Regions from separate parts of the Streptomyces sp. NPDC033178 genome, predicted to be linked through region 2. Evidence: riboswitches for the same ligand, from Rfam matches in the RefSeq annotation. Region 2 holds a riboswitch; each other region holds the start of a gene.
What was found. Region 2 has a riboswitch for cobalamin ahead of ACZ5VQ_RS06265 (ribonucleoside-diphosphate reductase subunit alpha). Riboswitches for the same ligand answer to the same signal wherever they lie in the genome.
Positions count from the first base shown of each region.

Region 1: linked by a shared signal. The riboswitch ahead of metE (5-methyltetrahydropteroyltriglutamate--homocysteine S-methyltransferase) and the one ahead of ACZ5VQ_RS06265 (ribonucleoside-diphosphate reductase subunit alpha) in region 2 are both predicted to bind cobalamin.
Region 3: linked by a shared signal. The riboswitch ahead of ACZ5VQ_RS15625 (cobalamin biosynthesis protein) and the one ahead of ACZ5VQ_RS06265 (ribonucleoside-diphosphate reductase subunit alpha) in region 2 are both predicted to bind cobalamin.

Region 1 is NZ_JBVIPT010000019.1:71,682-81,622, forward strand. It holds gene ACZ5VQ_RS37655 (methylmalonyl-CoA mutase family protein) at 1-1,633, shown strand, start outside; gene scpA (methylmalonyl-CoA mutase) at 1,633-3,819, shown strand; gene meaB (methylmalonyl Co-A mutase-associated GTPase MeaB) at 3,825-4,811, shown strand; cobalamin riboswitch at 5,075-5,299, shown strand; gene metE (5-methyltetrahydropteroyltriglutamate--homocysteine S-methyltransferase) at 5,467-7,788, shown strand; gene bla (class A beta-lactamase) at 7,860-8,735, opposite strand; gene ACZ5VQ_RS37680 (TetR/AcrR family transcriptional regulator) at 8,994-9,638, opposite strand; gene ACZ5VQ_RS37685 (TetR/AcrR family transcriptional regulator) at 9,731-9,941, opposite strand, start outside.
Region 2 is NZ_JBVIPT010000002.1:524,191-534,497, forward strand. It holds gene def (peptide deformylase) at 1-519, shown strand, start outside; gene cyc1 (epi-isozizaene synthase) at 834-1,919, shown strand; gene ACZ5VQ_RS06245 (bifunctional albaflavenone monooxygenase/terpene synthase) at 1,916-3,286, shown strand; gene ACZ5VQ_RS06250 (helix-turn-helix domain-containing protein) at 3,302-4,273, opposite strand; gene ACZ5VQ_RS06255 (hypothetical protein) at 4,368-4,604, shown strand; gene ACZ5VQ_RS06260 (ribonucleotide-diphosphate reductase subunit beta) at 4,517-5,560, opposite strand; gene ACZ5VQ_RS06265 (ribonucleoside-diphosphate reductase subunit alpha) at 5,560-7,992, opposite strand; cobalamin riboswitch at 8,132-8,272, opposite strand; gene ACZ5VQ_RS06270 (GNAT family N-acetyltransferase) at 8,349-8,867, opposite strand; gene ACZ5VQ_RS06275 (nucleoside hydrolase) at 8,977-9,966, opposite strand; gene mctP (monocarboxylate uptake permease MctP) at 10,207-10,307, opposite strand, start outside.
Region 3 is NZ_JBVIPT010000005.1:449,286-459,592, reverse strand. It holds gene ACZ5VQ_RS15645 (class II aldolase/adducin family protein) at 1-14, opposite strand, end outside; gene ACZ5VQ_RS15640 (lysozyme) at 212-955, shown strand; gene ACZ5VQ_RS15635 (inorganic phosphate transporter) at 1,130-2,371, shown strand; gene ACZ5VQ_RS15630 (hypothetical protein) at 2,384-2,605, shown strand; cobalamin riboswitch at 2,728-2,871, shown strand; gene ACZ5VQ_RS15625 (cobalamin biosynthesis protein) at 2,970-3,926, shown strand; gene ACZ5VQ_RS15620 (cobyric acid synthase) at 3,923-5,455, shown strand; gene cobN (cobaltochelatase subunit CobN) at 5,452-9,108, shown strand; gene ACZ5VQ_RS15610 (putative cobaltochelatase) at 9,105-10,307, shown strand, end outside.

The sequences.
Region 1 (9,941 bases), on a different contig from region 2:
GCCCCTCTACAGCGCACACGACTCCGCGCCGGATCCCGGCCTGCCCGGTTTCGCCCCCTTCGTGCGGGGCGGCCGTGCCGAGGGCAACACCCTCGGCGGCTGGGACGTACGGCAGCGGCACACGGCCGCCGACAACGCCGCGGTCCTCGCCGACCTGGAGAACGGGGTCGCCTCGCTGTGGCTGGCCGTCGGCGAAGGCGGCTTCCCCGTGTCGTCGCTCGGCCGGGTCCTCGACGGCGTCTACCTCGATCTGGCACCGGTCGTCCTGGAGGCGGGGCGTGAAGTGGAGCCCGCCGCACGGGAGTTGCTGCGACTGTACGAGGAGCGGGGGGTCGCGCGCGACGCCGCCCGTGGCAATCTCGGCGCAGATCCCCTGGGCCATGCGGCCCGTACGGGAGAGGACGGGTTCGACTTCGCGCCCGTCGCCGCTCTCGCGCGGCTGTGCGCCGAGGAGTACCCGGGGCTGCGGGCGCTGACGGTCGACGCGTTGCCGTACCACGAGGCCGGTGGGTCCGCCGCGCAGGAGCTGGGCTGCTCGCTGGCGACCGGTGTCGCCTATCTGCGGGAGCTGACCGGGGCGGGGCTGAGCGTCGAACAGGCCTGTGCGCAGCTGGAGTTCCGGTACGCGGCCACCGCGGACCAGTTCCTGACCATCGCCAAGCTGCGTGCGGCGCGCAGGCTCTGGGCTCGGGTCGCCGAGGTCTGCGGGGCGCCGGGCGGGCAGGTGCAGCACGCGGTGACCTCGCCGGTGATGATGAGCCGCCGGGACCCGTGGGTGAACATGCTGCGTGCGACGGTCGCCACGCTGGCCGCCGGAGTGGGCGGCGCCGAGTCCGTCACCGTGCTGCCCTTCGACCACGCCCTCGGCCTGCCGGACGCGTTCGCCCGCCGGATCGCCCGCAACACCTCGACGATCCTGGTCGAGGAGTCGCATCTGTCCCGGGTGATCGACCCGGCGGGCGGCTCCTGGTACGTGGAACGCCTCACCGACGAACTCGCCCACGCGGGCTGGGAGTTCTTCCAGTCCGTCGAGCGGTCGGGTGGACAGGCGGCCGCCCTGCGGTCGGGCCTCGTCGGCGAGGAGCTGGCCGCCACCTGGGCGGCGCGCAGCGCGAAGCTGGCCAAGCGGCGCGAACCCGTCACCGGGGTCAGCGAGTTCCCGCACCTCGCCGAGCGGTTGGTGGCACGCGAGCCCGCGCCCGAGCCGCCGTCCGGCGGACTCCCCCGGGTGCGCCGCGACGAGGCGTACGAGAACCTGCGTGCCCGCTCCGACACCCACCTGGCGGCGACCGGCACCCGGCCGCGGATCTTCCTGGCCGCACTCGGTCCGGCAGCCGCCCACACCGCCCGCCTCACCTTCGCCTCCAACCTGTTCCAGGCGGGCGGCATCGAACCCGTCACGGAAGGCGCGTTCGAGGACAGCGGGGCCACCGAGGCCTGTCTGTGCTCCAGTGACGCGCTGTACGAGGAGCAGGCCGCCGAGGTCACCGCGTCCCTCAAGTCGGCGGGCGCCGCGCATGTGTTCCTCGCCGGGCGTCCCGGGCAGTACCCCGGTGTCGACGACTACGTCTTCGCGGACTGTGACGCCGTAGCCGTGCTCTCCGCCACCCTCGACCGCATGGGAGTGTCCTGATGAAACCGACGGGACCGATCCCCGATTTCTCCGGGATCGAGCTGGGGGTCCCGGCCGTGGACGGCGGCCCCGACGAGTGGCGCGACGCCGTCAAGAAGGCGGCCGGCGGCGACGACCTCCTCTGGGAGACCCCGGAGGGCATCGCGGTCAAGCCGCTCTACACCGGGCAGGACCTGGAGGGCCTGGACTTCCTGGGTACGTACCCGGGCGTCGCCCCGTATCTGCGCGGCCCGTACCCGACGATGTACGTCAACCAGCCCTGGACGATCCGGCAGTACGCGGGCTTCTCCACGGCCGAGGAGTCCAACGCCTTCTACCGCCGCAACCTCGCGGCCGGCCAGAAGGGTCTGTCCGTCGCCTTCGACCTGCCCACGCACCGGGGTTACGACAGCGACCACCCTCGGGTGACCGGTGACGTCGGCATGGCGGGGGTCGCCATCGACTCCATCTACGACATGCGGCAGTTGTTCGACGGGATCCCGCTGGACAAGATGACCGTGTCGATGACGATGAACGGCGCCGTGCTGCCGGTGCTCGCGCTCTACATCGTCGCGGCGGAGGAACAGGGCGTACCGCCCGAGAAGTTGGCCGGGACCATCCAGAACGACATCCTCAAGGAGTTCATGGTCCGCAACACCTACATCTATCCGCCGAAGCCGTCGATGCGGATCATCTCCGACATCTTCTCCTTCACCTCGCAGCGGATGCCCCGCTACAACTCCATCTCCATCTCCGGCTACCACATCCAAGAGGCGGGCGCGACGGCCGACTTGGAGCTGGCGTACACGCTCGCGGACGGGGTGGAGTACATCCGGGCGGGCCGGGACGCAGGGATGGACGTGGACGCGTTCGCGCCCCGGCTGTCCTTCTTCTGGGCGATCGGCATGAACTTCTTCATGGAGATCGCCAAGATGCGGGCCGCGCGGCTGCTCTGGGCCAAGCTGGTCAAGCAGTTCGACCCGCAGAACGCCAAGTCCCTCTCCCTGCGCACCCATTCGCAGACCTCGGGCTGGTCGCTGACCGCGCAGGACGTGTTCAACAACGTCACGCGTACGTGCGTGGAGGCGATGGCGGCCACCCAGGGCCACACCCAGTCGCTGCACACCAACGCCCTCGACGAGGCGCTCGCGCTGCCCACCGACTTCTCGGCGCGCATCGCCCGCAACACGCAGCTGCTGATCCAACAGGAGTCCGGCACGACCCGGGTGATCGACCCGTGGGGCGGCAGCGCGTACATCGAGAAGCTGACGTACGACCTCGCGCGGCGGGCCTGGCAGCACATCGAGGAGGTCGAGGCGGCGGGCGGCATGGCCAAGGCCATCGACGCGGGCATCCCCAAGCTGCGCATCGAGGAGGCCGCGGCCCGCACCCAGGCCCGGATCGACTCCGGACGTCAGCCGGTGATCGGCGTGAACAAGTACCGCGTGGAGACCGACGAGCAGATCGACGTCCTCAAGGTCGACAACTCCTCCGTACGCACCCAGCAGATCGAGAAGCTGCGGCGGCTGCGCGCGGAGCGCGACGAGCGGGCCTGCCAGGACTCGCTGGACGCCCTGACCCGGGCGGCGGGCGGTGAGGGCAACCTGCTGGAGCTGGCGGTGAACGCGGCCCGTGCGAAGGCCACTGTCGGCGAGATCTCCGACGCCCTGGAGAAGGTGTACGGGCGGCACGCGAGCCAGATCCGTACGATCTCCGGTGTGTACCGCACCGAAGCCGGCGAGTCCCCGTCCGTCGAGCGCACCCGTACGCTGGTGAACTCCTTCGAGGAGGCCGAGGGCCGTCGCCCGCGCATCCTGGTCGCCAAGATGGGCCAGGACGGCCACGACCGCGGCCAGAAGGTGATCGCGACCGCCTTCGCCGACCTCGGCTTCGACGTGGACGTCGGCCCGCTGTTCCAGACGCCGGGTGAAGTGGCCCGCCAGGCCGTCGAGGCGGACGTGCACATCGTCGGGGTGTCCTCGCTGGCCGCCGGGCACCTGACCCTCGTACCGGCGTTGCGGGAGCAGCTCGCGGAGGAGGGGCGCGAGGACATCATGATCGTGGTCGGTGGGGTGATTCCGCCGCAGGACGTGCCCACGCTCGTGGAGATGGGCGCGGCGGCCGTCTTCCCGCCCGGGACCGTGATCCCGGACGCGGCGTACGACCTGGTCGAGCGTCTGGCCACCGACCTCGGCCACGACCTCTGAGCCCCATGGCGATCGACCTCGACACCTATGTGAAGGGCGTACTCGACGGGAAGCGGGCGCTGGTGGCGCGCGCCATCACGCTCGTCGAGTCGACGAGGCCCCAACACCGGGCGATGGCACAGGAGTTGCTGACCGAGCTGCTGCCACACAGCGGGAGGGCGCGGCGGATCGGCATCAGCGGCGTCCCGGGCGTGGGCAAGTCGACGTTCATCGACGCGTTCGGCACGCTGCTCACCTCGCTCGGGTACCGGGTCGCCGTGCTCGCCGTCGACCCGTCGTCGAGCCGGACGGGCGGGTCCATCCTGGGCGACAAGACGCGCATGGAACGCCTGGCCGTCGACCCGGCGGCCTTCATTCGCCCCTCCCCCACCGCCGGGACGCTCGGCGGGGTCGCCAAGGCGACCCGGGAGTCGATCGTGGTGATGGAGGCGGCCGGTTACGACGTCGTCCTCGTCGAAACGGTCGGCGTCGGCCAGTCCGAGACCGCCGTCGCGAACATGGTCGACTCGTTCCTGCTCCTCACCCTCGCCCGGACCGGGGACCAGTTGCAGGGCATCAAGAAGGGTGTCCTGGAGCTGGCCGACGTGATCGCCGTCAACAAGGCGGACGGACCGCACGAGCGGGAAGCCCGGGGCGCGGCAAGGGAGTTGGCGGGCGCGCTGCGGTTGATGCACCCCGCAGACGCCGCCTGGACGCCACCGGTGCTGAGTTGCAGCGCCCGTGAGTCGACCGGCCTGGACACGGTCTGGGAGCGTCTCGAACAGCACCGTACGCTGCTCGACTCGACCGGCCGCCTCGCCGCCAAACGCCGTGACCAGCAGGTCGACTGGACTTGGACGATGGTGCGCGACGAACTCCTCGGCCGCCTGCACTCCGATCCCGCCGTACGCGCCCTCGGGCCCGGTCTCGAACAGCGGGTCAGGGACGGCGAGTTGACGGCCACACTCGCCGCCGAGCGCATCCTGCGGGCGTTCGGCGGCGAGACGGACTGAGCGGGACCGGGTCGGACCGGGCAGGACCGGAGTGAGCGGGACCGCGTAGGACGGGCCGCGGGTTCCCCGTGTATGCCCAGGGCTGAGGGGCCCGGCCCGTCACCGGTTGAGGGGCCGGTGGCAGTGGGGGACCGGGGCGGGCGGCGCCACAGGAGTGGGGCGGCGCCCGTCCAGTTGGCCTGGGCGGTGTCTCGTACGACCCGGTGTCTCGTACAGCCGTCCGGCATATGGGCAATGTTCCACGTCGTGAGGCCGCGACCCCTAGGCTGACCGGTGCAGCTGGTTCGCCCCGTCCGCCAGGCGGGATGCGTCGCAAGAGGGAACCCGGTGGGAATCCGGGACTGCCCCGCAGCGGTGAGCGGGAACGACCGCCGTCATACGCACTGGGCCCCGAGAAGCGGGGGCCTGGGAAGCGACGGCCAGTAGGTGTCCTCCGTACGGAGGGCGTGCTCGCGAGTCCGAAGACCTGCCATCTGCCCGTACGTGACCGATCGCGTACGGACAATCCCGGTGACCTCGTGGGCGGGTCAGGCGTACATATCCGGCGGACGACCGCGCCTTGCCGCGCGAGAGGTGTCTCTGCCGGGTTCGTCACCCCTTCGCGCCCACGTCCCGTCCCGGGATCTCAGGGAGACATCTCGCGAAGGAGAGTTCCGTGACATCGAAGTCCGCAGCCGCGGCGGCACGGGCCACCGTGTACGGCTACCCCCGTCAGGGCAGGGGCCGGGAACTGAAGAAGGCGATCGAGGGGTACTGGAAGGGCCGCGTCGACGCCGACGCCCTCCGGGCCACCGCCGCCGAACTGCGCCGCACCAACTGGCGGCAGCTGGCCGAGGCCGGCATCCACGAGGTGCCGACCGGCGACTTCTCGTACTACGACCATGTCCTGGACACCAGCGTCATGGTCGGCGCGATCCCCGGGCGCCACCGCGCCTCGGTCGAGGCCGACGCGCTCGACGGCTACTTCGCGATGGCCCGCGGCACCCAGGACGTGGCGCCGCTGGAGATGACGAAGTGGTTCGACACCAACTACCACTACCTGGTCCCGGAGTTGGGCCCTGACAGCGTCTTCACCGCCGATTCCGCCAAGCAGGTCGCCGAGCTCCGCGAAGCACTCGCGCTCGGTCTCACCGCCCGCCCGGTCCTCGTCGGACCCGTCACCTATCTCCTGCTCGCCAAGCCCGCGCCCGGTGTGGCCGCGGACTTCGACCCGGTGACCCTGCTGGACCGGCTGCTGCCGGTGTACGCCGAGGTCCTCTCCGATCTGCGGGCGGCGGGCGCGGAGTGGGTGCAGCTCGACGAACCGGCCCTGGTCCAGGACCGTACGCCCGCCGAACTGAACGCGGCCACGCGCGCCTACCGCGACCTCGGCGCGCTCACCGACCGTCCGAAGCTGCTGGTCGCCTCCTACTTCGACCGGCTCGGCGACGCCCTGCCGGTGCTGGCCAAGGCCCCGGTCGACGGCCTCGCCCTCGACTTCACCGAGGCGGCCGCCGGCAACCTGGACGCGCTCGCCGCCGTGGGCGGACTGCCCGGCAAGCGCCTGGTCGCGGGCGTGGTCAACGGGCGCAACATCTGGGTCAACGACCTCACCAAGTCCCTCGCCACGCTCGGCACCCTGCTGGGGCTGGCCGACCGGGTCGACGTGGCCACGTCCTGCTCACTGCTCCACGTGCCCCTCGACGCCACCGCCGAACGGGACATCGAGCCGCAGATCCTGCGCTGGCTCGCCTTCGCCCGGCAGAAGACGGCCGAGGTCGTCACCCTCGCCAGGGGGCTCGCCCAGGGGACGGGCACGATCACCGGCGAACTCGCCGCCAACCGGGCCGCCCTGGCCTCCCGCGCGAACTCGCCCATCACCCGCGACCCGGCCGTACGGGCGCGGGTCGGTGCGGTCACGGACACCGACGCCCGCCGCTCCCAGCCGTACGGCGAACGAGCCGCCGCACAGCGCGCCCACCTGAGTCTGCCCCTCCTCCCGACCACCACCATCGGCTCCTTCCCGCAGACCGCCGAACTGCGCGTCGCCCGCGCCGACCTGCGCGCCGGGCGCATCGACACGGCCGGCTACGAGGAGCGCATCAAGGCCGAGATCCAGGAGGTGATCTCCTTCCAGGAGAAGACCGGCCTGGACGTCCTCGTGCACGGCGAGGCCGAACGCAACGACATGGTCCAGTACTTCGCCGAGCAGCTCACCGGCTACCTCGCCACGCAGCACGGCTGGGTGCAGTCCTACGGCACCCGTTACGTCCGTCCGCCGATCCTGGCCGGCGACATCTCCCGCCCCGAGCCGATGACGGTGCGCTGGACGACGTACGCCCAGTCCCTGACCCAGCGCCCCGTCAAGGGCATGCTCACAGGGCCGGTCACCATGCTCGCCTGGTCCTTCGTCCGCGACGACCAGCCGCTCGGCGACACCGCCCGCCAGGTCGCCCTCGCCCTGCGCGACGAGGTCGACGACCTTGAGACGGCCGGGACTTCGGTCATCCAGGTCGACGAACCCGCGCTGCGCGAGACCCTGCCGCTGCGTGCCGCCGACCGCCCCGGCTATCTGGCGTGGGCCACCGAGGCGTTCCGGCTCACCACCGCAGGGGTCCGGCCGGCCACCCAGATCCACACCCACATGTGCTACGCCGAGTTCGGCGACATCGTCCAGGCGATCGACGACCTCGACGCGGACGTCATCAGCCTGGAGGCCGCCCGGTCCCACATGCAGGTTGCCCGCGAACTGGCCGCGCACGGCTATCCGCGGGAGGCCGGGCCCGGCGTCTACGACATCCACTCCCCGCGCGTGCCCAGCGCGGACGAGGCAGCCGCCCTGCTGCGCAAGGGGCTTGAGGCCATCCCGGCCGAACGGCTCTGGGTCAACCCCGACTGCGGCCTGAAGACCCGCGGCTGGCCCGAGACCCGGGCGTCCCTGGACAACCTGGTCGCGGCCGCCCATGCGGTACGGGCCGAACTGCCCACCGCCGACTGATCCGATACCTCCGACGTGGCGGCCGGGGACACGGATGTCCCCGGGCGCTGTGTCGGAGGCGCCCTGTCTCGTCAGGTGAGTTCCGCCGCCACCAGCGCTGCCGCCCTGGCGACCAGCGAGTTCTCCGTGGGCCCGTCGGCGGCGTACTTGGTCGACAGAACGGCCAGCACCAGGGGCGGCCGCCCGGGAGGCCATACGACGCCCACGTCGTTGGCGACCCCGTACGACGAGCCGCCCCCGGTCTTGTCCGCGAGGGTCCAGTCGCTGGGCAGGCCCGCGCGGAAGCGCTCGGTGTTGGTGGTGTTGGCGATCAGCCACCCGGTCAGCCGTTCGCGGTCCTCGGCCGGGAGCGCCCTGCCGATCACGAGCCGCGCGCCGGTCTGCCCGATGGCGCGCGGGCTGGTGGTGTCGGTCTTCCGCCAGGGTTCCGCCGAGTTCAGCTCGGGCTCCCACCGGTCGAGCCGGGTGATCCTGTCCCCGGTCGAGCGGGCGAACCGGGTGATCGCGGTCGGTCCGCCCAGCTCGCGCAGGAGGAGGTTGGCGGCGCCGTTGTCGCTCTGGGAGACAGCGGCGGAGCACAGCTCCTCGACCGTCATGCCGTTCGCGACGTTCTCGTCCGTGCCCGTGATCGGGGCGTAGCCCGCGGCCGTGACGTACTCCTTGGTGTACCGGATGCGCCGGGCCAGGAACTCGCCGTCACGGTCGAGGTCCCTCAGCACCGCCGCGGCCGTGAGCATCTTGAACACCGAGCACATCGGGAAGCGTTCGTCGGCGCGGTAGGCCACGGTCCGGCCGGTGGCCGTGTCGTGGGCGAAGATCCCCAGGCGCGCGGAGTACTCCCGCTCCAGGTCACCCAGCTGTCCCGCGAGGCTCTCTCCGCCGGGGGCCGAGGCGTGCGCCGCCGTCGGCACGGTGACCGCCAGCGCCGCTCCGGCGCCCAGGGCCAGCGCCGTACGACGGCTCGGGCGCGAGCTGAAGCGGGCGGCACGAGAGCCGGGACCGAAACCGGAACCGAAACTGGAACTGGAGGTGGTGCTGGAGGTGGTGCTGGAACTGGGACCGGAGCGGGATCCTGAGGTGTCCAAGGCCGTACTTCCTGTTCGTGCGGGCGTGACGTTCCTTCCGATGATCAAGACGCCACGACACGACGAACCGGTTGCCTAGCATCCCATACGCCATATACACCCTATGTGTCACATACGCCTCTACGCGTCGGCGGCCTCGGCGCGTTCCTCCGACGCCACGCTCTCGACGACCGCGGACGCCTCCTTCTCCGATACTCCCGCCGCGACCAGCGTGGCGATGGCGGTCCGTGTCCCGTCGTCCTCCCATGCCCCCGTGTTGACGCTTTCGAGCAGGGAGATGGCCAGGGCCTCCAGGCCGGAGCTGAGGACCACCGCCGGCAGGTGCTCGTGGAACACACCCGCGCGCTGCCCTCGTTCGAGGACGGCCGTCGCCACGTCCCGGGCCGGGGCCAGCACCTCGGACACCCTCTCCACGCCCAGATCCTGGCGGGCGAGTGCCAGGAGCAGCCGGTACCGGTCCCCCACCGACCAGATCGACAGGACGAACCGCGCGAACGCACGATCGGGTGCCTCGGCCTCGTCCGGCAAACGGGCCACGACGCCGCGCAGGGCCTCGGACGCCTCCTCGGCGAGAGCGTCCAGCAGGGCCGCGCGCCCCGGGAAGTGCCCGAAGAGCGTACGGCGGACCACGCCGGCCGCCCGGGCGATCTCCTCCAGGGTGACGTCGGGGTTCCGTCCGAGCTCCTGTCGGGCGGTGGCGAGGATGCGGGCCCGGTTGGAACGCGAATTGCTTCGCAACGGCTCACGGACCACGGGCTTGGGCACGGCACGTCCTCGCGGATGCAGGGGGTGGAAATGGCTATCCGATTCTCCCACGGAGGCGGACTACGGCTCCTGGGCCTGCCCGGACCCGTTCGTCAGCCGAGGTCGGGGAGTGGCCGCCGGGCGACGTCGTGGGCGTCGTCGGCCGGGACGCCCAGCATGCGCAGGACCATCTCGGCCAGGTTCACGGCGGCCTCGTCGCCGTCCATGTCCGGGCGGGTGAACCTCAGCTCCACCAGGGACAGCAGGGTCCCGCCCAGCGCGGTCAGCGCGACGGTCGGATCGACGGGGGAGAACCGGCCGGAC
Region 2 (10,307 bases):
ACGGTCGTCGGGAACCCCGTACTGCACAAGGAGTGCAAGGACGTCACGGAGTTCGGCGACGACCTCGCCAAGCTGGTCGACGACATGTTCGCCAGCCAGCACACCGCCGAGGGTGTGGGCCTGGCCGCCAACCAGGTCGGCGTCGACCTGAAGGTCTTCGTCTACGACTGCCCGGACGACGAGGGCAAGCGGCACGTGGGCGTGGTCTGCAACCCCGTGCTCGTCGAGCTGCCCGCCGAGCGGCGCCAGCTGGACGAGAGCAACGAGGGCTGCCTGTCGGTGCCGACGGCGTACGCGCCGCTGGCCCGGCCCGACTACGCCGAGGTCACCGGGCAGGACGAGAAGGGCAACCCGATCAAGGTGCGCGGCACCGGCTACTTCGCGCGCTGTCTCCAGCACGAGACGGACCACCTGTACGGGTACCTGTACATCGACCGGCTCTCCAAGCGCGAGCGCAAGGACGCGCTGCGGCAGATGGCCGAGAACGAGCCGCGCTACCCCGTCGTCGCGAACGACTGATTCGGACAACCTCTGAGTCCGAGAATGACAGTTGGGGCGTGAGCGTCCCGTACCCACGACGCCTGGTCGGAGCACCCTCCGACCAGGCGTCGTTCGTCTGTGCGTCGCACGTTCGATCCCTTGTGCGCACGCAATGATCCATATTGAGTCACGGGAGGGGAGATTCTCGGCACGGTGGGGTAGTGAGTGAAGCAAATCCGTTCCCAGAACGGTCAGTTGTGGTGCTGAATGGGAAGTGCGGGGATACGCAACGGCGCACGCCCGGCACAGCGGGAGGGGCGTGTCGCCAACAGGCGGCTGAGAGGGGTTTGTTCGTGCCTGCTTTCCCACAGAGCACCACAACGACGCACACCGCGATCTCGGTTCCACCGGCGCTCTCTCTCCCGGTGATCGAGAGGGAGTTTCCCCGTCAACTCCATCCGTATTGGCCCCGGCTTCAGGAGAAGACCAGGGCCTGGCTCCTGGAAAAACGCCTCATGTCCCCGGACAAGGTCGAGGCATATGCCGACGGGCTTTGCTACACGGACCTCATGGCGGGCTACTACATTGGCGCGCCCGACCAGGTCCTCCAGGCGATAGCGGACTACAGCGCGTGGTTCTTCGTCTGGGACGACCGTCACGACCGCGACGTCATACACGGCCGGCCGGAGGCCTGGCGCAGGCTCCGGCGCCGGCTGCACACGGCTCTCGACTCCCCGTGGGACCACCTGCACCACCAGGATCCCCTGGTCGCGGGGTTCGCGGACAGCATGGTGCGGCTGTACTCGTTCCTGGGCGAGGGGTGGAACATCCGGTTCGCCGACGACTTCCACGCCGTCATCGAGGCGTACGACCAGGAATTCCGCAACCGAACGGAAGGCATTGTCCCGACCGTCGACGAATATCTCGAACTACGGCGGATGACTTTCGCGCACTGGATCTGGATCGACCTGCTGGAGCCGAGCGCCGAGTACGAACTTCCCGCCGCCGTGCGGCAGAACCCCGCATATCGGCGGGCTTCGTTGCTGTGCCAGGATTTCGCCGCCTGGTACAACGATCTGTGTTCGCTCCCGAAAGAAATAGCGGGCGACGAGGTGCACAATCTCGGGATCAGTCTCATTCACCACGAGGGAATGCGACTCGAAGAAGCGGTGAAGGAAGTGAGGCGTCGGGTCGAGGAATGCATCAGCGAATTCCTCGACGTCGAGAAGGAGGTATTGCGGTACGCCGACCGGATCGACAGCGGCTCCGCGCGGGGCGCCGAATTGGCGGACGCCGTGCGCGCGTGTCTGTTCAATATGCGGAACTGGTTCAGTTCCGTGTACTGGTTCCACCACGAGTCCGGCCGGTACATGGTCGACAACTGGGACGACCGCTCCACACCCCCGTACGTCAACAACGAAGCGGCAGGTGAGAAATGACCGTCGAGTCCGTGCGGCCCGCTGCACCTCAGGCGGCAGAACTGTCCACCCCGCCCCTCGCCGGGGGCGGTGTCCCCGGCCTCGGTCACGGCCTGAAACTGGTCCGTGACCCGCTGGGCTTCCTGGCCCGGCTGCGCGACCAGGGCGACGTCGTCCGGCTGAGGCTCGGCCCGAAGACGGTGTACGCGGTCACCACGCCGGCCCTCACCGGGGAGCTGGCACTGAACCCCGACTTCAAGATCGACGGTCCTCTGTGGGAATCCCTCGAAGGCCTGCTCGGCAAGGAGGGAGTGGCGACCGCCAACGGACCGCGGCACCGACGCCAGCGGCGGACCATCCAGCCCGCGTTCCGGCTCGACATCATCCCCGAGTACGGGCCGATCATGGAGGAGGAGGCACACGCCCTCGCCGACCGCATGGGGTCCGGCGAGACGGTCGACTGCACCTCGGAGTCGTTCCGGGTCGCCGTCCGTATCGCCGCCCGCTGTCTGCTGCGCGGCGACTTCATGGACGAGCGCGCCGAGCGGCTGAGCATCGCGCTCGCCACGGTGTTCCGCGGCATGTACCGGCGGATGGTGATCCCGGCGGGGCCGCTCTATCGGCTGCCGCTTCCGGCCAATCGCAAATTCGACCGTGCATTGGCCGATTTGCACCTCCTGGTCGACGAGATCGTCGCCGAACGCCGGGCATCCGGTCAAAAGCCGGACGATTTGCTGACGGCATTGCTGGAAGCGAAGGACGAGAATGGCGACCCGATCGGCGAACAGGAGATCCACGATCAGGTCGTCGCGATACTCACCCCCGGCAGTGAAACCGTCGCCTCCACGATCATGTGGCTGCTGCAAGTCCTCACCGAACATCCGGAACACGCGGACCGCGTACGCGAAGAGGTCGAATCCGTCGCGGGGGACCGTCCGGTCGCATTCGCGGACGTACGGAAGCTGTCCCACACGAACAATGTCGTCGTCGAGGCCATGCGGCTGCGTCCCGCCGTATGGATATTGACGCGCCGGGCCGTGACCGAAACCGAACTGGGCGGGTATCGCATTCCGGCCGGGGCGGACATCGTCTACAGCCCGTACGCGATCCAGCGCGATCCGCGGTCGTACGACGGCAACCTGGAGTTCGACCCCGACCGCTGGCTTCCCGAGCGCGCCAAGGACGTGCCGAAGTACGCGATGAGTCCGTTCAGCGTGGGCAACCGGAAGTGCCCGAGCGACCACTTCTCGATGGCCCAGCTCAGCCTCATCACGGCGGCGGTGGCCTCGCGCTGGCGCCTGGAGCAGGTGTCCGACTCCAACGACACGACCCGGGTCGGCATCACGCTGCGGCCGCACCGGCTGCTGCTGAGGGCGGTGGCCCGCTGAGTGCGCGGCGCACGTTCAGGCGGCCTCGGAGCCTCTGAACGTGCGCCGGTACGCGTTCGGGGTCGTCCCGAGCAGGCGGACGAACTGGTGGCGCAGCGCGGCAGCGGTCCCGAACCCCGTGCGGTCCGCGATGAAGTCCATGGTCTCGTCCGTGGCCTCCAGCAACTCCTGTGCCAGCAGCACCCGTTGACGCAGCAGCCAGCGGTACGGGGTCGTGCCCGTCTCCTGCTGGAAGCGGCGGGCGAACGTGCGCGGGGACATGAGCGCGCGAGCGGCGAGCTGTTCGACGGTCACCTCCTCGTCGAGGTGGCGCTCCATCCAGGCGAGCACCTCGCCGACCGTGTCGCACTGCGAGCGCGGCAGCGGCCGCTCGATGTACTGGGCCTGGCCGCCGTCCCGGTGCGGGGGTACCACCATGCGGCGGGCGATGGCGTTGGCGATCTCGGGGCCCTGCTCCTTGCGGACGATGTGCAGACAGGCGTCGATGCCGGCCGCGGTGCCCGCGGAGGTGACCACCGGGTCGTCGTCCACGTACAGCACGTCCGGCTCGACCCTCGCCCGCGGGTACTGCCGGGCCAGCGTGTCCACGTGCTGCCAGTGCACGGCGCAGCGCCGCCCGTCCAGGAGCCCGGCGGCGCCCAGCACGAAGACCCCGGAGCAGACGCTCAGGACCCGGGCCCCGCGGTCCACGGCCCGGCGCAGTGCGTCGAGCATCTCGGGCGGATACTCGCGCACGGCGTAGGTGCTCCCGGCGGGTACGACGACCAGGTCGGCCTCTTCCAGCCGGTCGAGCCCGTACGGAGTGGCGACCGTGAACCCGGGGACGTGGGTGCTGAGGCTCGCGCCCGGAGTCTCCGCGGAGACCACCGCGAAGTCGTACACCGGCAGCCCCTCGTCGCTGCGGTCGAGGCCGAACACCTCGCAGACCACACCGAGTTCAAAAGGATGCACACCGTCGAGCAGGACGACAGCCACGTTGTTGAGCATGTTTCCCAGTGTGCACCCGATCTGGCAGGAAATCGAGGGTGTGCGGCAGTACTGCCACTCACGGTAAGGAGCAATCGGCGCGACAGTGGTGTCCATGGAAACGACACAGCTGGAAGGCCTGATCTCAATGCTCTTCGTCCTCGGAATCCTGGTCCTGCTCGTCCTCCCCTCGGTGATCGGCATCGTGCGCGACCGGCGCATCGACCGTCAGCTCAGGGAGGCCGAGCAGGGACACCGCAAGGATCAGAAGTCCTCGTCGAAGCCGACCGAACCCTCCACGGCCACCTGGTACGCCGAAGGCCGGCGCTCGAAGAAGTTGGTCAGCTCCTGAACGCCCTGCAGCTCCATGAAGGAGAAGGGGTTCTCGGAGCCGTACACCGGAGCGAAGCCGAGGCGCGTCAGGCGCTGGTCGGCGACACACTCCAGGTACTGCCTCATCGAGTCGGTGTTCATCCCCGGGAGGCCGTCACCGCACAGGTCGCGCGCGAACTGCAGTTCGGCCTCGACGGCCTCCCGGAGCATGTCGGTGACCTGCTCCCGGAGCCGGTCGTCGAAGAGCTCCGGCTCCTCCTTGCGGACGGTGTCCACGACCTCGAAGGCGAAGCTCATGTGCATCGTCTCGTCGCGGAACACCCAGTTGGTGCCCGTCGCCAGACCGTGCAGCAGACCCCGGCTGCGGAACCAGTAGACGTACGCGAAGGCACCGTAGAAGAACAGCCCCTCGATGCACGCGGCGAAGCAGATGAGGTTGAGCAGGAAGCGGCGGCGGTCGGCCTTGGTCTCCAGCCGGTCCAGCTTCTCCACCGAGTCCATCCACCTGAAGCAGAACTCGGCCTTCTCGCGGATGGACGGGATGCTCTCGACGGCGTCGAAGGCCGCCGCCCTGTCCGCCGGGTCGGGCAGGTAGGTGTCGAGCAGCGTCAAGTAGAACTGGACGTGCACCGCCTCCTCGAAGAGCTGACGGCTCAGATACAGCCGCGCCTCGGGGGAGTTGATGTGCTTGTAGAGCGTCAGCACCAGGTTGTTCGACACGATCGAGTCGCCCGTCGCGAAGAACGCGACCAGCCGGCCGATCATGTGCTGCTCGCCCGGTGACAGCTTCGCCAGGTCGGTGACGTCCGAGTGGAGGTCGACCTCCTCGACGGTCCAGGTGTTCTTGATCGCGTCCCGGTAGCGCTCGTAGAAGTCCGGGTAGCGCATGGGACGCAGAGTCAGCTCGAAGCCCGGGTCGAGCAGGTTCTTCTGGACCTTCTCGGCGTTCTCTGTGTTCTCGGGAGCGGTGGTCATTACTGGCAGGCCTCGCAGGACTCGGGGTTCTCAAGTGAGCAGGCGACGGCGTCCTCGTCGGGAGTCGCCTGTACGGGAATGGGGGCGCCCGCGGCCGACGAGGAACCCGCGGCACGGGCGATGCGCGTCGCCGGGCGCGAGCGCAGGTAGTACGTCGTCTTCAGCCCCGACTTCCAGGCGTACGCGTACATCGAGGAGAGCTTGCCGATGGTAGGCGTCTCCAGGAACAGGTTCAGCGACTGGGACTGGTCCAGGAACGGGGTCCGGGCCGCCGCCATGTCGATCAGGTCGCGCTGCGGGATCTCCCACGCCGTGCGGTACAGATCGCGCACGTCCTGCGGCACCCATGTGAAGCCCTGCACCGAGCCGTTCGACTCGCGCAGCGCCTCCCGGGTCTGGGTGTCCCACACGCCGAGCTTCTTCAGCTCCGCCACCAGGTAGGAGTTGACCTGGAGGAACTCGCCGGAGAGGGTCTCGCGCTTGAAGAGGTTGGAGACCTGAGGCTCGATGCACTCGTAGACGCCCGCGATGGACGCGATCGTCGCGGTGGGCGCGATCGCGAGCAGCAGCGAGTTGCGCATGCCGACCGAGGTGATCCGCTCCCGCAGCGCGGCCCAGCGCTCCGGCCAGTTGAGCTCCACGTCGTAGTGGTCGGGGTGCAGCACCCCCTGTGCCGTACGGGTCTTCTCCCAGGCGGGCAGCGGGCCGTTGCGCTCGGCGAGGTCGACGGACGCCTCGTACGCGGCGAGCATGACGCGTTCGGCGATCCGGGTGGAGAGCGCCTTGGCCTCGGCGGAGTCGAAGGGCATCCGCAGCTTGAAGAAGACGTCCTGCAGACCCATCGCGCCCAGGCCCACCGGCCGCCACCTGGCGTTGGAGCGGCCCGCCTGCTCGGTCGGGTAGAAGTTGATGTCGACGACCCGGTCGAGGAAGGTGACGGCGGTACGGACGGTCGAGTCCAGCCGCTCCCAGTCGATGACCTCGGTGGCCCCGGGGGCCGTGATCACGAACGCGCCGAGGTTGACCGAACCGAGGTTGCAGACCGCCGTCTCGCCGTCGTCCGTGACCTCCAGGATCTCCGTGCAGAGGTTGGAGGAGTGGACCGTGTGGCCGGGCAGCGCGGTCTGGTTGGCCGTGCGGTTGGCGGCGTCCTTGAAGGTCATCCAGCCGTTGCCGGTCTGCGCGAGGGTGCGCATCATGCGGCCGTACAGATCGCGGGCCGGGATGGTCTTCTTGGCGAGCCCCTGGTCCTCCGCCTTGCGGTAGGCGGCGTCGAACTCCTCGCCCCACAGGTCGACCAGCTCGGGCACGTCCGACGGCGAGAACAGCGACCACACGCGGTCCTCGTTCACCCGGCGCATGAACTCGTCCGGGATCCAGTGCGCGAGGTTCAGGTTGTGCGTACGGCGGGCGTCCTCACCGGTGTTGTCGCGCAGCTCCAGGAACTCCTCGATGTCGGAGTGCCAGGTCTCCAGGTAGACCGCGGCCGCGCCCTTGCGCCGGCCGCCCTGGTTCACGGCGGCGACCGAGGCGTCGAGCGTCTTCAGGAACGGGACGATGCCGTTGGAGTGCCCGTTCGTCCCGCGGATCAGGGAACCGCGCGAGCGGACACGGGAGTACGCGATGCCGATGCCGCCCGCGTGCTTCGAGAGGCGGGCCACCTGGTGGTACCGGTCGTAGATGGAGTCCAGCTCGTCCAGCGGGGAGTCGAGGAGGTAGCAGGACGACATCTGGGGGTGCCGCGTACCGGAGTTGAAGAGCGTGGGGGAGGACGGCAGGTAGTCGAGGCGGCTCATCAGCCGGTACAGCGCGGCCACTTCGTCGAGGGCGCGGGTCCCCGCTTTTGAATCGAGCACGGTGTCCTCGGCGAGACCGCTCGCCACGCGCAGCATGAAGTGCTGGGGCGTCTCGATGACGGACCGCGTGATCGGGTGCCGCAGCAGATACCGGCTGTGCAGCGTGCGCAGGCCGAAGTAGCCGAAGCGGTCGTCCCCTTCGAGGTCGATCAGCGCGTCCAGACGGGCCGCGTGGGTCCGTACGAACTCGGCGGTGCGGTCGGCGATCAGGCCCTCGCGGTGGCCGACCGCGACGGACTCGGAGAAGGACCTGACCCCCTGCGAGGCGGCCTCCTCGGCGATGCCGATCGTCAGCAGACGGGCGGCCAGCTTCGAGTACACGGGGTCCTCGGAGATGAGGCCCGCGGCCGCCTCCGTGGCCAGCTCGCGCAGCTCCGCGGTGATCCCGTCGGCCCCCACGGAGGACCGGCCGCGCAGCGCGGCGGCGGCGACCCTGCCGGGATCGGCGTCGGGAAGGTCGGCGGTGAGGTCGGTCAGGGTCCGCAGCAACACGGTTCCCGGTCCGTCGGCCTCGGCCCTGTCCTGCTGGTACTGGGGCGCTTTCGCTGAGACCGGATCGGCTGGCGCGATGGTCACGTGGGGCTCTCCCTCGCTCGGCACGGGGCCTGCGGGGAGAGGGGTTCGGGGCACACGGGGGTACACGCTCTGCGCAGCGGTACGCCGCGTCCACCGGCCCACTCCGCGAGGCCCGGACGTCATGGCACCCGGGCCGGGTGGCCTGGGCACGCTGTCGGCAGGTCCTCGGACTGACCAGGCGCACGGCTCTCCCCTGGGGACAGACATGCACAAGTACACCGTTGCGGGACAGTTCCGGATTTGCACCGGATTCCCCTGCGGCGACAACGAGCATGAGCATACATCTTGTGCCGGGCTCGGGAAGCACCCCCACATGTTGTGTGTCGTATCGGCTTCGGAGGGTGTATCGGTATGTGTCAGAGCGTCAACTCGTAGGTGAGCAGCATGATGTCGTCGAGGTCCGGGATCGGGTTCCAGTCGCGGTCCGGGGCGCGGGTGAAGCCGAGGCGTCCGTAGATGCGATGGGCGCTGTGCATGGTGCGCTGGGTGGACAGCACGAGGCGTACGCAGCCGTCCGTGGCCCGGGCGCGGTCGACGCAGGCGCGCACGAGAGCCTCTCCGGCGCCGTGCCCGCGGGCCTCCTTCGCGACCGCCAGCATCCGTATCTCGGCCTCGCCCTCGCGTGCGATGTCGGCCATCGGACCGCCGGACGGGACGAAGGTCACGCAGCCGACGACCCGCTCGCCCGCGCCTGTCCCCACCACGGCCACCAGTACGTCCGCTGCGGCGGCCCGCTTCGCCACGTCCCGCAGCTCGCCCAGATACTCGTCGCTCTCCCCGAAGTCGAGCAGCCCGTCCCCGAGATAGGCCTGCGCGGTGATCTCGCCCACAGCCTCGTACTCCTCGGGCTTCGCCCGTCTGATCACGATGTCCATGCTTGGCAGTGTGCCGGAGGGGTACGGCAAGGGGCCGCCGAGTTTCTCGCGCACCGGTGCCGGTGCCGGGGCCGTCGCGCCGGTGCCAGGGGCGTCCGAGGGGGCGGGCTCAGCCCACGGCCGGCCACTGCGGCAGGGCCGTGACGAAGTCCTTCGTGAAGTCGCGTGGGCCCGGGCCGAGGGCCACGCGGCCCGTGTGGCGGGTGCGGGCGGTCAGGGCGGGCGACTCCGTGTAGTAGTTCCGTTGGGCGGCCGCGGGGACGAACACGGTCTGGCCGCGGGTGAGTTCGCTGGCGCACTCGACGACGACGGCTCCCTCCGCGAGCGTCACGAAGGATTCGTCCGCGCACACGCCCACGGCGAGCGGGTCGTGCAGCGGGCAGGAGTCGCCTCCGCCGTGGCGGCGGTAGGAGTCGATGTAGAACCGCAGCAGCCGGGCCGCGAGCGCCGTGCCCGCCCCCGCAGCCTCCAGCGCGGCGAGGTCGGCGGGGCCGAAGAGCCAGCGGTGCGAGGCGTCCAGGTCGACCATGGTGAACGGGATGCCCGAGGAGAGCACCACCTCGGCGGCGTCCGGGTCCGCCCACATGTTGAACTCGGCGACCGGGGTGATGTTTCCGGGCACCTGCGCGTTGCCGCCCATGAACACGAACTTCTTCACTCGGTGGGCGAAGGCCGGGTCCTCCAGGAGCGCGATGGCCACGTTGGTGAGCGGGCCGGTGGCGCACACCGTCAGCTCGCCCTCGTGCTCCCGGGAGAGCCGCAGCAGTGCCTGTGCGGAGGACTCCGTCAGGTGTGCGGCGGTCGAGTCGGGGAGTGTCTCGTGGCCGAGGCCCTCGGGGCCGTGGAAGTGGCCGGCGGCCGTGTACGGGAGGCGGGTGAGGGGGCGGGCCGCTCCGCGGTGGACCGGGATGTCGGTGTCGATACGGAGGGCTCTCGCGAGGGCGCGGGCGTTGCGGTAGGTCTGCTCGGCGGGGAGGTTGCCGCCCACGGAGGTGTAGGCCCTGAGGTCCCACCTGCCTGTGCCCAGGAGGTACTGGAGAGCCACGGCGTCGTCTATGCCGGGATCACTGTCGAGGACGATCGGCGAACCAACGCTCATGACGCCCAGCGTAACCGCGGACTGCCGTGCCGCCAGGGGCAGTTGTCGCCCCCGCCGCCCCTACCCGTCCCGTCCCTGGGGGCTGCGCCCCCAGACCCCCCCTTTCGGCCTGAACGGCCTCGTCCTCAAACGCCGGACGGGCTAATAGTCAGCCCCTCCGGCGTTTGAGGAGCGGGGGTTCGGGGCGGAGCCCCCGAGGAAGGGACGGGAATGGGTAGGGGCGGCGGGGGCGAAAAAAGGCTAGTGCCCCGCCCCCGCCCCCGCCGTCGCCGGCGGCAGCTCGACCTGCACACCCTTGTCGCCCGCGTCCGCTGTGTAGTCCTCGGGGGACGTCTCGTCGA
Region 3 (10,307 bases), on a different contig from region 2:
CGCTGCTCAGCCATGCCGCGATCCTGCCAGCCGCGCGGCTCAACCCCGGCGCGGGCAGGGCACTTTAGGGCGCGACCGACGCATCCGAAAGGTCGCACAAGGGCATGAATCGCCTGCCGGGAGCGAATGACCGGCATGCGACGGGCTTTCAAGGATCTTCCAGTAACCTCTGGGAGATTTTTCGTGCACGTCGCCATTCCGGGGGGGAAACATGGCTCGTGATCGCAAACTGTCCCTTCAGCGCGCCCGATTCGTCGCCGCCTCCGTCGCGACGCTGGCGCTCGGCGGCACCGCTCTCGCCGAGGTGCCGGCCTCGGCGGCCGCCAAGCCCAAGGGCCACGACGTGTCCTCGCACCAGAAGAACGTCAACTGGTCGAGCGCGAAGAGCAAAGGCGCCAAGTTCGTCTATGTGAAGGCCACCGAGTCGCACACGTACCGCAATCCGTACTACAACCAGCAGTACAACGGGGCACGCGGCGCGGGCATCATCCGCGGGGCGTACCACTTCGCACTGCCGCACAAGTCCTCGGGGACGACACAGGCCGCGTACTTCGTACGCAACGGCGGCGGCTGGCGCGCGGACGGCTGGACGCTGCCGCCCGCGCTGGACATCGAGTACAACCCGTACGGCAAGAAGAAGTGCTACGGCCTGAGCAAGAGCAAGATGGTCAGCTGGATCAAGGCCTTCAGCAACGAGGTGAAGCGGCAGACCGGCCGTCGGCCGGTGATCTACACCAACTACAACTGGTGGAAGATGTGCACGGGCAACAGCGCCGCGTTCGCCGCGAACCATCCGCTCTGGCTGGCCCGCTACAGCTCGACTGCGGGGTCGCTGCCGTCAGGCTGGAACTTCTGGACCTTCTGGCAGTACGACAACGGCGGCAGCCTGCCGGGTGACCAGAATCTCTTCAACGGATCCCTGAACCAGCTCAGGGCGTTCGCGAGGGAACGATAGGGGTAGCGGACCCCTGAATTCCGCCTCTGTTCGAGACCTCTTGCCGCCACTCCGACACAAGCGGAGTGGCGGCACCTCTATTGGGCCACCCTGTCGCCCACCTCAGTTCATCTTCCGTTCATCCAGGTTGCCTACGGTCCCTGTGCCACTGACGTCCAAGAGAAGCCTGGGTAAATGGAACACATCACGCTCCTCCTCGGAATCGTGATCGTTACCGCTCTCGTGTTCGATTTCACGAACGGTTTCCACGACACAGCCAACGCGATGGCGACGACCATCTCGACCGGTGCCCTGAAGCCCAAGACGGCGGTGGCCATGTCCGCCGTGCTGAACCTCGTCGGTGCGTTCCTCTCCGTGGAGGTCGCCAAGACGATCTCCGGCGGCATCATCAACGAAGAGGGCATCCGCACCGAAGTGATCTTCGCGGCGCTCGTCGGCGCCATTCTGTGGAATCTGCTGACCTGGCTCCTGGGTCTGCCCTCCAGCTCCTCGCACGCACTGTTCGGCGGCCTGATCGGCGCCGCGGTCATGTCGGCCGGCTGGTCGTCGGTGAACGGTTCGACCGTCGTCACCAAGGTCCTGCTCCCCGCGATCGCCGCGCCGCTGGTGGCCGGCCTCGCCGCGATGCTCGCCACCCGGCTGACGTACCGCATCAGCAACAAGGCCGGTGAACAGGCGACCTCCAAGGGCTACCGCGCGGGCCAGATCACCTCCGCGGGCCTGGTCTCGCTGGCCCACGGCACGAACGACGCGCAGAAGACCATGGGCATCATCACGCTCGCCCTGGTCACCGGCGGTGTGCTCGCGCCCGGGTCGAACCCTCCCCTGTGGGTCATCGTCTCGGCCGGTATCGCCATCGCGCTCGGCACCTACCTGGGCGGCTGGCGCATCATCCGCACCATGGGCAAGGGCCTCACCGACCTCGCGCCGCCGCAGGGTTTCGCCGCCCAGACCAGTGCCGCGACGGTCATCCTGGCCTCCTCGCACCTCGGCTTCTCGCTCTCCACCACCCAGTCCTGCTCCGGCGCCGTGATGGGCTCGGGCCTCGGCCGCAAGGGGGGCGTCGTCCGCTGGTCGACCGCGACCCGGATGTTCGTCGCCTGGGGCCTCACGCTTCCCGCCGCCGGTCTGGTCGGCGCGGGCGCCGAGTTCCTCACCAAGCAGGGCACCTGGGGCATCGTCCTCACCGGCGCGCTGCTGATCGCGGGCTCGGCGGTCATCTGGACGCTCTCCCGCCGCCAGCCCGTCACCGTCGACAACGTGAACGACGTCAACGGCGAGCCCGCCGGCGTCGTGACCACCGCCATCGCCGCCGTCACCCCGCCGCCGGCGGGCACGGTCGCCGCGGCCGACGACCTCAAAACCACCATCCCGGGCCCGGACGCCACCGAGCCCGCCCGTACGGCCACGGTGTAAGGAACCCACAGCATGAAGATCGACTGGGCAGCCCTCGGCTCCGTCTTCGGAGTCAGCCTCATCGTCACCGTCGCCCTCGTGGGCCTCTTCACCCTCGGCATCGTCGGCCTCTCCAAGCGCGAGTCGGCCTCCGCCCAGGGCGACACCGCGACCCTCGCGGTCACGGGCGCGTACGCCTGCTTCGCCGCCTGCGCGGCGGCGGTGGCGTACGGGATCTATCTGATCGTCGCCTGACGCGTCCGGCACCTCCGTCCCGCGCGGCTCCGCCCCGCCGACCCCCCGGTCGGCGGGGCGGAGTCGTGTCCGTGTGTGGGCCTCAGCACACTCTCCCGTCGCAGGTCAACAGCAAGTTGACGGGTGTTCGTGGGCGTGGTGGACTGCCGGAGCCATGTACGGCGGCAGGAGAGGAAGCCGGTGCGAATCCGGCGCGGTCCCGCCACTGTTACCGGGGAATCGACACCCCGGGAGCCAGGAACTCTCGCCGTCGGTCTCGTCGAACCAGGGCGCGGACACCCTGAGTGAGGACAAATCGCCATGCGCGGCTGCCCAATTGCCTTTCCAGCGACGGTTGTGCCCGACCTGACGGTCGGCTGAACCGATGCGTGCCGACCGCGTCTTCGCGTACGGCGCCGCCGCCGGCCTCCTCGGTGACCTGCTGCTCGGCGATCCCCGCCGGGGGCATCCGGTCGCCGCGTTCGGACGGGCCGCGGGTGCCGTGGAGCGGGTGCTGTGGCGGGACCACCGGGGGTGGGGCGCTCTGCACACCGCCGTGTGTGTCGGCGGGGCCGCCTCGATCGCCGCGCTCGCCGGGCGTTCCGTGCGTCCCTCTCCTGCCGCCTCCGTCGCCCTGACCGCCGCCGCCACCTGGTCCGTCGTCGGCGGGACTTCGCTCGGGCGGGAGGCCCGGGCCATCGGCGGGGCGCTCGCCGCCGGGGACATCGAGGTGGCCCGGGAGCGGCTGCCCCACCTCTGCGGGCGCGATCCGCAGTCGCTGGACGCCGACGGGATCGCCCGGGCCGTCGTCGAGTCCGTCGCCGAGAACACCTCGGACGCCGTCGTGGGCGCCCTCGTGTGGGGTGCCGCGGCCGGTGTGCCGGGACTCGTCGGCTTCCGTGCCGTGAACACGCTCGACGCCATGGTCGGGCACAGGTCCGCCAAGTACCGGCGGTACGGCTGGGCTTCCGCGCGGCTCGACGATGTCGCGGGGTGGCCCGGGGCGCGGCTCACCGCCGTCCTCGCGGCCGTCACGGGAAGCGATCCGCGCGGAGCCGTACGCGCCTGGCGTGCCGACGCCGTCAAGCACCCGAGTCCCAACGCCGGGCCCGTCGAGGCCTCGTTCGCCGGGGCGCTCGGCGTGCGGCTGGGCGGGACGCTCTCGTACGCGGGAAGGGTCGAGCACCGGCCCGTACTCAACGGTGAAGGGCGGGCCGTGGAGGTCGGGGACATCGAGCGGGCCGTGCGGCTCTCGCGGCGCGTGGGCCTGCTCGCGCTCGGCGTGAGTGTCGCCGGACGGCTCCTCGTCAACAGCCTTCGCACGAAGGGGCGTACGTCATGAGTCGGGGAACGAGCGGGGGAACGGGTGGCGGGCTGCTCGTCGCCGGTACCACCTCCGACGCGGGCAAGAGCGTCGTGACGGCCGGGATCTGCCGGTGGCTGGTGCGGCAGGGTGTCAAGGTGGCGCCCTTCAAGGCGCAGAACATGTCGCTCAATTCGTTCGTCACGCGGGAGGGCGCCGAGATCGGGCGGGCGCAGGCCATGCAGGCACAGGCCGCGCGCGTGGAGCCCACCGCGCTCATGAATCCCGTACTGCTCAAGCCGGGCAGCGACCGGAGCAGTCAGGTCGTCCTCATGGGCAGGCCCGTCGGGGAGATGAGCGCCCGCGGCTATCACGGCGGGCGTCAGGAACAGCTCCTCGGGACCGTGCTGGAGTGCCTCGCCGAGTTGCGGGGCACGTATGACGCGGTGATCTGTGAGGGGGCGGGCAGTCCCGCCGAGATCAATCTGCGGCGGACGGACATCGTGAACATGGGGATCGCGCGGGGCGCGCGGCTGCCCGTGCTCGTCGTCGGCGACATCGACCGCGGGGGTGTCTTCGCCTCCTTCTTCGGAACCGTGGCGCTGCTCTCGCCCGAGGACCAGGAGTTCGTCGCCGGGTTCCTCGTCAACAAGTTCCGCGGGGACGTGTCCCTGCTGGAGCCCGGCCTCGACATGCTCGAGAACCTCACCGGACGTCGTACGTACGGGGTCCTGCCCTTCCAGCACGGTCTCGGCATCGACGAGGAGGACGGGATGGCGGTCTCGCTGAGGGGCTCGGTCCGGGAGTCGGCGGTCTCCTCCCCCGTCGGCGAGGACATCCTGCGGGTGGCCGTCTGCGCGATCCCGCTGATGTCCAACTTCACGGACGTGGACGCGCTGGCCGCCGAACCGGGCGTCGTCGTGCGGTTCGTGGACCGGGCCGAAGAACTCGTCGACGCCGACCTGGTCGTCGTGCCCGGCACCCGTGGCACGGTCAGGGCCCTGGAGTGGCTGCGGGAGCGCGGCCTCGCGGACGCCCTCGCCAGAAGGGCCGCGGAGGGGCGTCCCGTCCTCGGTATCTGCGGTGGCTTCCAGATCCTCGGCGAGCACATCGAGGACGAGGTCGAGTCGCGCGCAGGCCAGGTGGACGGGCTCGGACTCCTCCCCGTGCGCGTGCGGTTCGCGCGGGAGAAGACCCTGACCCGGCCCGTCGGCGCGGCGCTCGGCGAGCCCGTCGAGGGGTACGAGATCCACCACGGGGTCGCCCATGTCACGGGCGGGGAACCCTTCTTGGACGGCTGCCGGGTCGGCGAGGTCTGGGGCACGCACTGGCACGGCTCGCTGGAGTCGGACGGCTTCCGCCGGGCCTTCCTTCGCGAGGTGGCGGCCGCCGCGGGGCGCCGCTTCGTACCGGCCGCCGGCACGTCGTTCGGGTCGCTGCGCGAGGAGCAGCTGGACCGGCTCGGCGATCTGATCGAGGAACACGCGGACACGGACGCGCTGTGGCGGCTCATCGAGTCCGGCGCGCCGACAGGACTGCCCTTCATTCCACCGGGAGCACCCGCATGAGCACAGTGTTGTTGTTGTCGACCGCCGACACGGATCTGCTGGCGGCGCGTGCCGCCGGCGCCGCGTACCGGATCGGCAATCCCACCCGCGTGGATGTCGCGGAGGAGCTTCCCGCGCTGGTCCGCGGCGCGGACGTCGCCGTCGTACGGCTGCTCGGCGGCAAGCGTGCCTGGGAGGACGGGCTCGCCGCGCTCAAGGCGTCCGGGATCCCGACCGTGCTGCTGGGCGGGGAGTCCGTCCCCGACGCGGAGCTGATGGCCGAGTCGTCCGTGCCCGCCGGTGTCGTCGCGGAGGCGCTGCGCTATCTGGTCGAGGGCGGCCCGGAGAACCTGACCGAGCTGGCCCGCTTCCTGTCCGACACCGTGCTGCTGACGGGCGAGGGCTTCGAAGAGCCCCGGAAGATGCCCGAGTTCGGGGTCCACGGCGAGCGCGCGTACGTCGAGGGCCGTCCGACCGTGGGCGTGCTCTTCTACCGGGCGCACCAGCTGAGCGGCAACACCGCCTTCGTGGACACCCTGTGCGACGCGATCGAGGCCCGGGGCGCGAACGCCCTTGCCGTGTACTGCGGTTCGCTGCGCGACGCCGACGCGGGCCTGTACGAGATCCTCGGCAAGGCCGACGCGCTGGTCGCGACGGTTCTCGCCGCCGGCGGCACGCACGCCTCGCAGGCGTCCGCGGGCGGTGACGAGGAGGCCTGGGACATCGGCGCGCTCGCCGACCTCAACATCCCTGTCCTGCAAGGGCTCTGCCTCACCTCGTCACGGTCCGCCTGGGCCGGGTCCGACGCCGCCCTCTCCCCCATGGACGCGGCGATGCAGGTCGCGATCCCCGAGTTCGACGGACGCCTCATCACGGTCCCGTTCTCCTTCAAGGAACAGGGTCCCGACGACGTTCCGGTGTACGTCGCCGACCCCGAGCGCGCCGCCCGGGTCGCCGGAATCGCCGTGCGCCACGCCCGGTTGAAGCACAAGCCCAACGCGGAGAAGAAGCTCGCGCTCGTCTTCACCGCCTATCCAACCAAGCACTCCCGGGTAGGCAACGCGGTCGGCCTCGACACCCCCGCCTCGGCGGTACGGGTTCTCGACGCGCTGCGGGACGCCGGGTACTCCCTGACCGAATACCCGGACAACGGCGACGAGTTGATCCACCGGCTCATCGCGGCCGGCGGCCACGACGTCGAGTGGCTGACCGAGGAGCAGCTCGCCTCGGCCCCGGCACGTGTGCCGCTCGCGGACTACCGGGCCTGGTTCGACAAGCTCGACCCGGATCTGCGCAGCGGGATGCTGGAGGCGTGGGGCGAGCCGCCGGGCAACCTGTACGTGGACGGCGACGACATCGTGCTGGCCTCCCTCCAGTTCGGGAACGTCGTCGTGATGATCCAGCCGCCGCGCGGTTTCGGCGAGAACCCGATCGCGATCTACCACGACCCGGACATGCCGCCGTCGCACCACTACATGGCGTCGTACCGCTGGCTGGACAACAGCTTCGGCGCCGACGCCGTCGTGCACATGGGCAAGCACGGCACGATGGAATGGCTGCCGGGCAAGGGACTCGGGCTCAGCGGCGGCTGCGCGCCCGACGCGGTCCTCGGTGAACTCCCCCTCGTCTACCCCTTCATCGTCAACGACCCCGGCGAGGGCACCCAGGCCAAGCGCCGCGGTCACGCCACCGTCGTCGACCACCTCGTACCGCCGATGGCGCGCGCGGACACGTACGGCGATCTGGCGAAGCTGGAGCAGCTCCTCGACGAGTACGCGCTCGTGTCCGACCTGGACCCGACGAAGGCCCCGGCCGTGCGGGCCCAGATCTGGACGCTGGTCAAGGCGGCCGAGCTGCACCACGACCTGCATGTGGACGACCAGCCGGACGACGACGCCTTCGACTCGTTCGTCATGCACATCGACGGCTATCTGTGCGAGATCAAGGACGTGCAGATCCGCGACGGCCTGCACATTCTCGGCGGCGGCCCGGAGGCCGAGCCGCGCGTGAACCTCGTACTGGCCGTGCTGCGGGCCTCTCAGGTGTGGGGCGGGACAGCGAACGCGCTGCCGGGCCTTCGGGCCTGTCTCGCCGAGCACTTCGGCCTGGTCGAGAAGGAGTTGCTGGGCGAGCCCGGTGCGCCGCTGAAGGTGCCGGTCGAGCTGAGCGACCTGGTCCCGGGACCCTCGCGGTCGGCGGCCGACGCGATCGATCTCCTTGAGCAGCTGTGCCGCCGGTTCGCGGAGGGCATGGAGGAGCGCGCCTGGGAAGTCGCTGCCGTGCCCGCTCTCGTGCGCGAGGTGCTGGGCGGCACCGAACTCCCCGACGCCGTCGCGGTGTTGGAGTTCGCGTGCCGTGAGGTGGTGCCGCGTCTCGCCCGTACGACGGACGAGATCGACCACATCCTCCTTGCCCTGAACGGCGGTTACGTCCCGGCGGGCCCCTCGGGTTCACCGACCCGCGGACTCGTGAACGTCCTGCCGACCGGCCGGAACTTCTACTCCGTCGACCCCAAGGCGATCCCGTCCAGGCTGAGTTGGGAGGTCGGGCAGTCGCTCGCCGACTCGCTCGTGCAGCGGTACCTCCAGGACACGGGCGACTACCCGAAGTCCGTCGGCCTGACGGTCTGGGGCACCTCCGCGATGCGCACCCAGGGCGACGACATCGCGGAGATCCTGGCGCTGCTGGGCTGCCGGCCGGTGTGGGACGACGCCTCGCGGCGCGTCACCGGCTTCGAGGTCGTGGGCCTGGAGGAACTCGGCCGGCCGCGCATCGACGTCACGGTCCGTATCTCCGGTTTCTTCCGGGACGCGTTCCCGCATGTGGTCGGGCTGATCGACGACGCGGTACGGGCGGTGGCCGACCTGGACGAGCCCGCCGACCGCAACTACGTGCGCGCGCACGCCGACGAGGACACCGCCGAGCACGGCGACCGACGGCGCGCGACGTCCCGTATCTTCGGCTCGAAGCCCGGCGCGTACGGGGCCGGTCTGCTCCCCCTCATCGACGCGCGCAACTGGCGCTCCGACGCCGACCTCGCCGAGGTGTACGCGGTGTGGGGCGGCTACGCGTACGGGCGCGGGCTCGACGGGCGGGCGGCGCGCGGGGACATGGAGACGGCGTTCAAGCGCATCGCCGTGGCCGCCAAGAACGTCGACACCCGAGAGCACGACCTCGTCGACGCGGACGACTACTTCCAGTACCACGGCGGCATGGTCGCCATGGTCAGGCATCTGACGGGCGCGAGCCCCGAGGCGTACGTCGGTGACTCCGCCACTCCCGACCAGGTGAAGACCCGCACCCTCGGTGAGGAGACCCACCGGGTCTTCCGCGCCCGCGTGGTCAACCCGCGCTGGATGGCGGCGATGCGGCGCCACGGCTACAAGGGTGCCTTCGAGATGGCGGCGACCGTCGACTACCTCTTCGGGTACGACGCCACGGCCGGGGTCGTGGACGACTGGATGTACGAGAAGCTCAGCGCGGAGTACGTCTTCGACGCGGAGAACCGGGACTTCATGAAGAAGTCCAACCCCTGGGCCCTGCGCGGCATCACGGAACGGCTCCTCGAAGCGGCGGACCGCGGACTGTGGGCCGAGCCGGACGCCGAGACGCTGGAACGGCTGCGCGCCACGTACCTGGAGCTCGAAGGCGACTTGGAGGGCGACGACCAGTGAGTACCCCCTTTCCGTTCACGGCTGTCGTCGGACAGGACGACCTGCGGCTCGCGCTGCTCCTGAACGCCGTGTCGCCCGCGGTCGGCGGTGTGCTCGTACGCGGCGAGAAGGGCACCGCCAAGTCGACCGCCGTGCGCGCCCTTTCGGCGCTCATGCCCGAGGTGGACGTCGTCGCCGGCTGCCGCTTCTCGTGCGCGCCAGCCGCTCCCGACCCGGCGTGCCCGGACGGGCCGCACGAGGTGGGAGCAGGGGTCCAACGGCCCGCACGCATGGTCGAGTTGCCCGTCGGCGCCTCCGAGGACCGGCTCGTGGGCGCTCTGGACATCGAGCGTGCGCTGGCCGAGGGCGTGAAGGCCTTCGAACCGGGCCTGCTGGCCGACGCGCATCGCGGGATCCTGTACGTGGACGAGGTCAACCTCCTCCACGACCACCTGGTCGACCTGCTGTTGGACGCGGCCGCGATGGGTGCCTCGTACGTGGAGCGCGAAGGTGTCTCCGTACGGCATGCCGCGCGGTTCCTGCTGGTGGGGACCATGAACCCCGAAGAGGGCGAACTGCGGCCGCAGTTGCTCGACCGGTTCGGGCTGACGGTCGAGGTGGCCGCCTCGCGCGAGCCGGATCAGCGGGTCGAGGTCGTGCGGCGGCGGCTCGCCTACGACGACGATCCGGACGGCTTCGCGGCGCGCTGGGCCGACGAGGAGACGGCGGTGCGGGCGCGGATCGTGGCCGCGCGGAAGCTGCTGCCGTCGGTCGTGCTCGGCGACGGGGCGCTGCGGCAGATCGCGGCGACCTGCGCGGCCTTCGAGGTGGACGGGATGCGGGCCGACATCGTGATGGCCCGGACCGCCACCACGCTGGCCGCGTGGGCCGGGCGCACGGAGGTACTGGCCGAGGACGTACGGCAGGCGGCGCAGCTCGCACTGCCGCACCGGCGACGGCGAAACCCCTTTGATGCGCCGGGACTTGACGAGGACAAGCTCGACGAGACGCTGGAGGAGTTCGGGAGCGGGGAGAACTCCGGGGGTTCCGACAGTTCCGATGGTTCGGACGACTCCGGCGACTCCGGCGACGAGGATCCGGATCCCGACGGCCCGGACGGGGGCGGCGGGCAGCCGCCTCAGGAAGGGCCCGACGACGGCAACGACGATGGCAGCGGCGAGAGCTCCGGTGAGGTGCCCGCGCAGGGCGAGCCCTCCGAG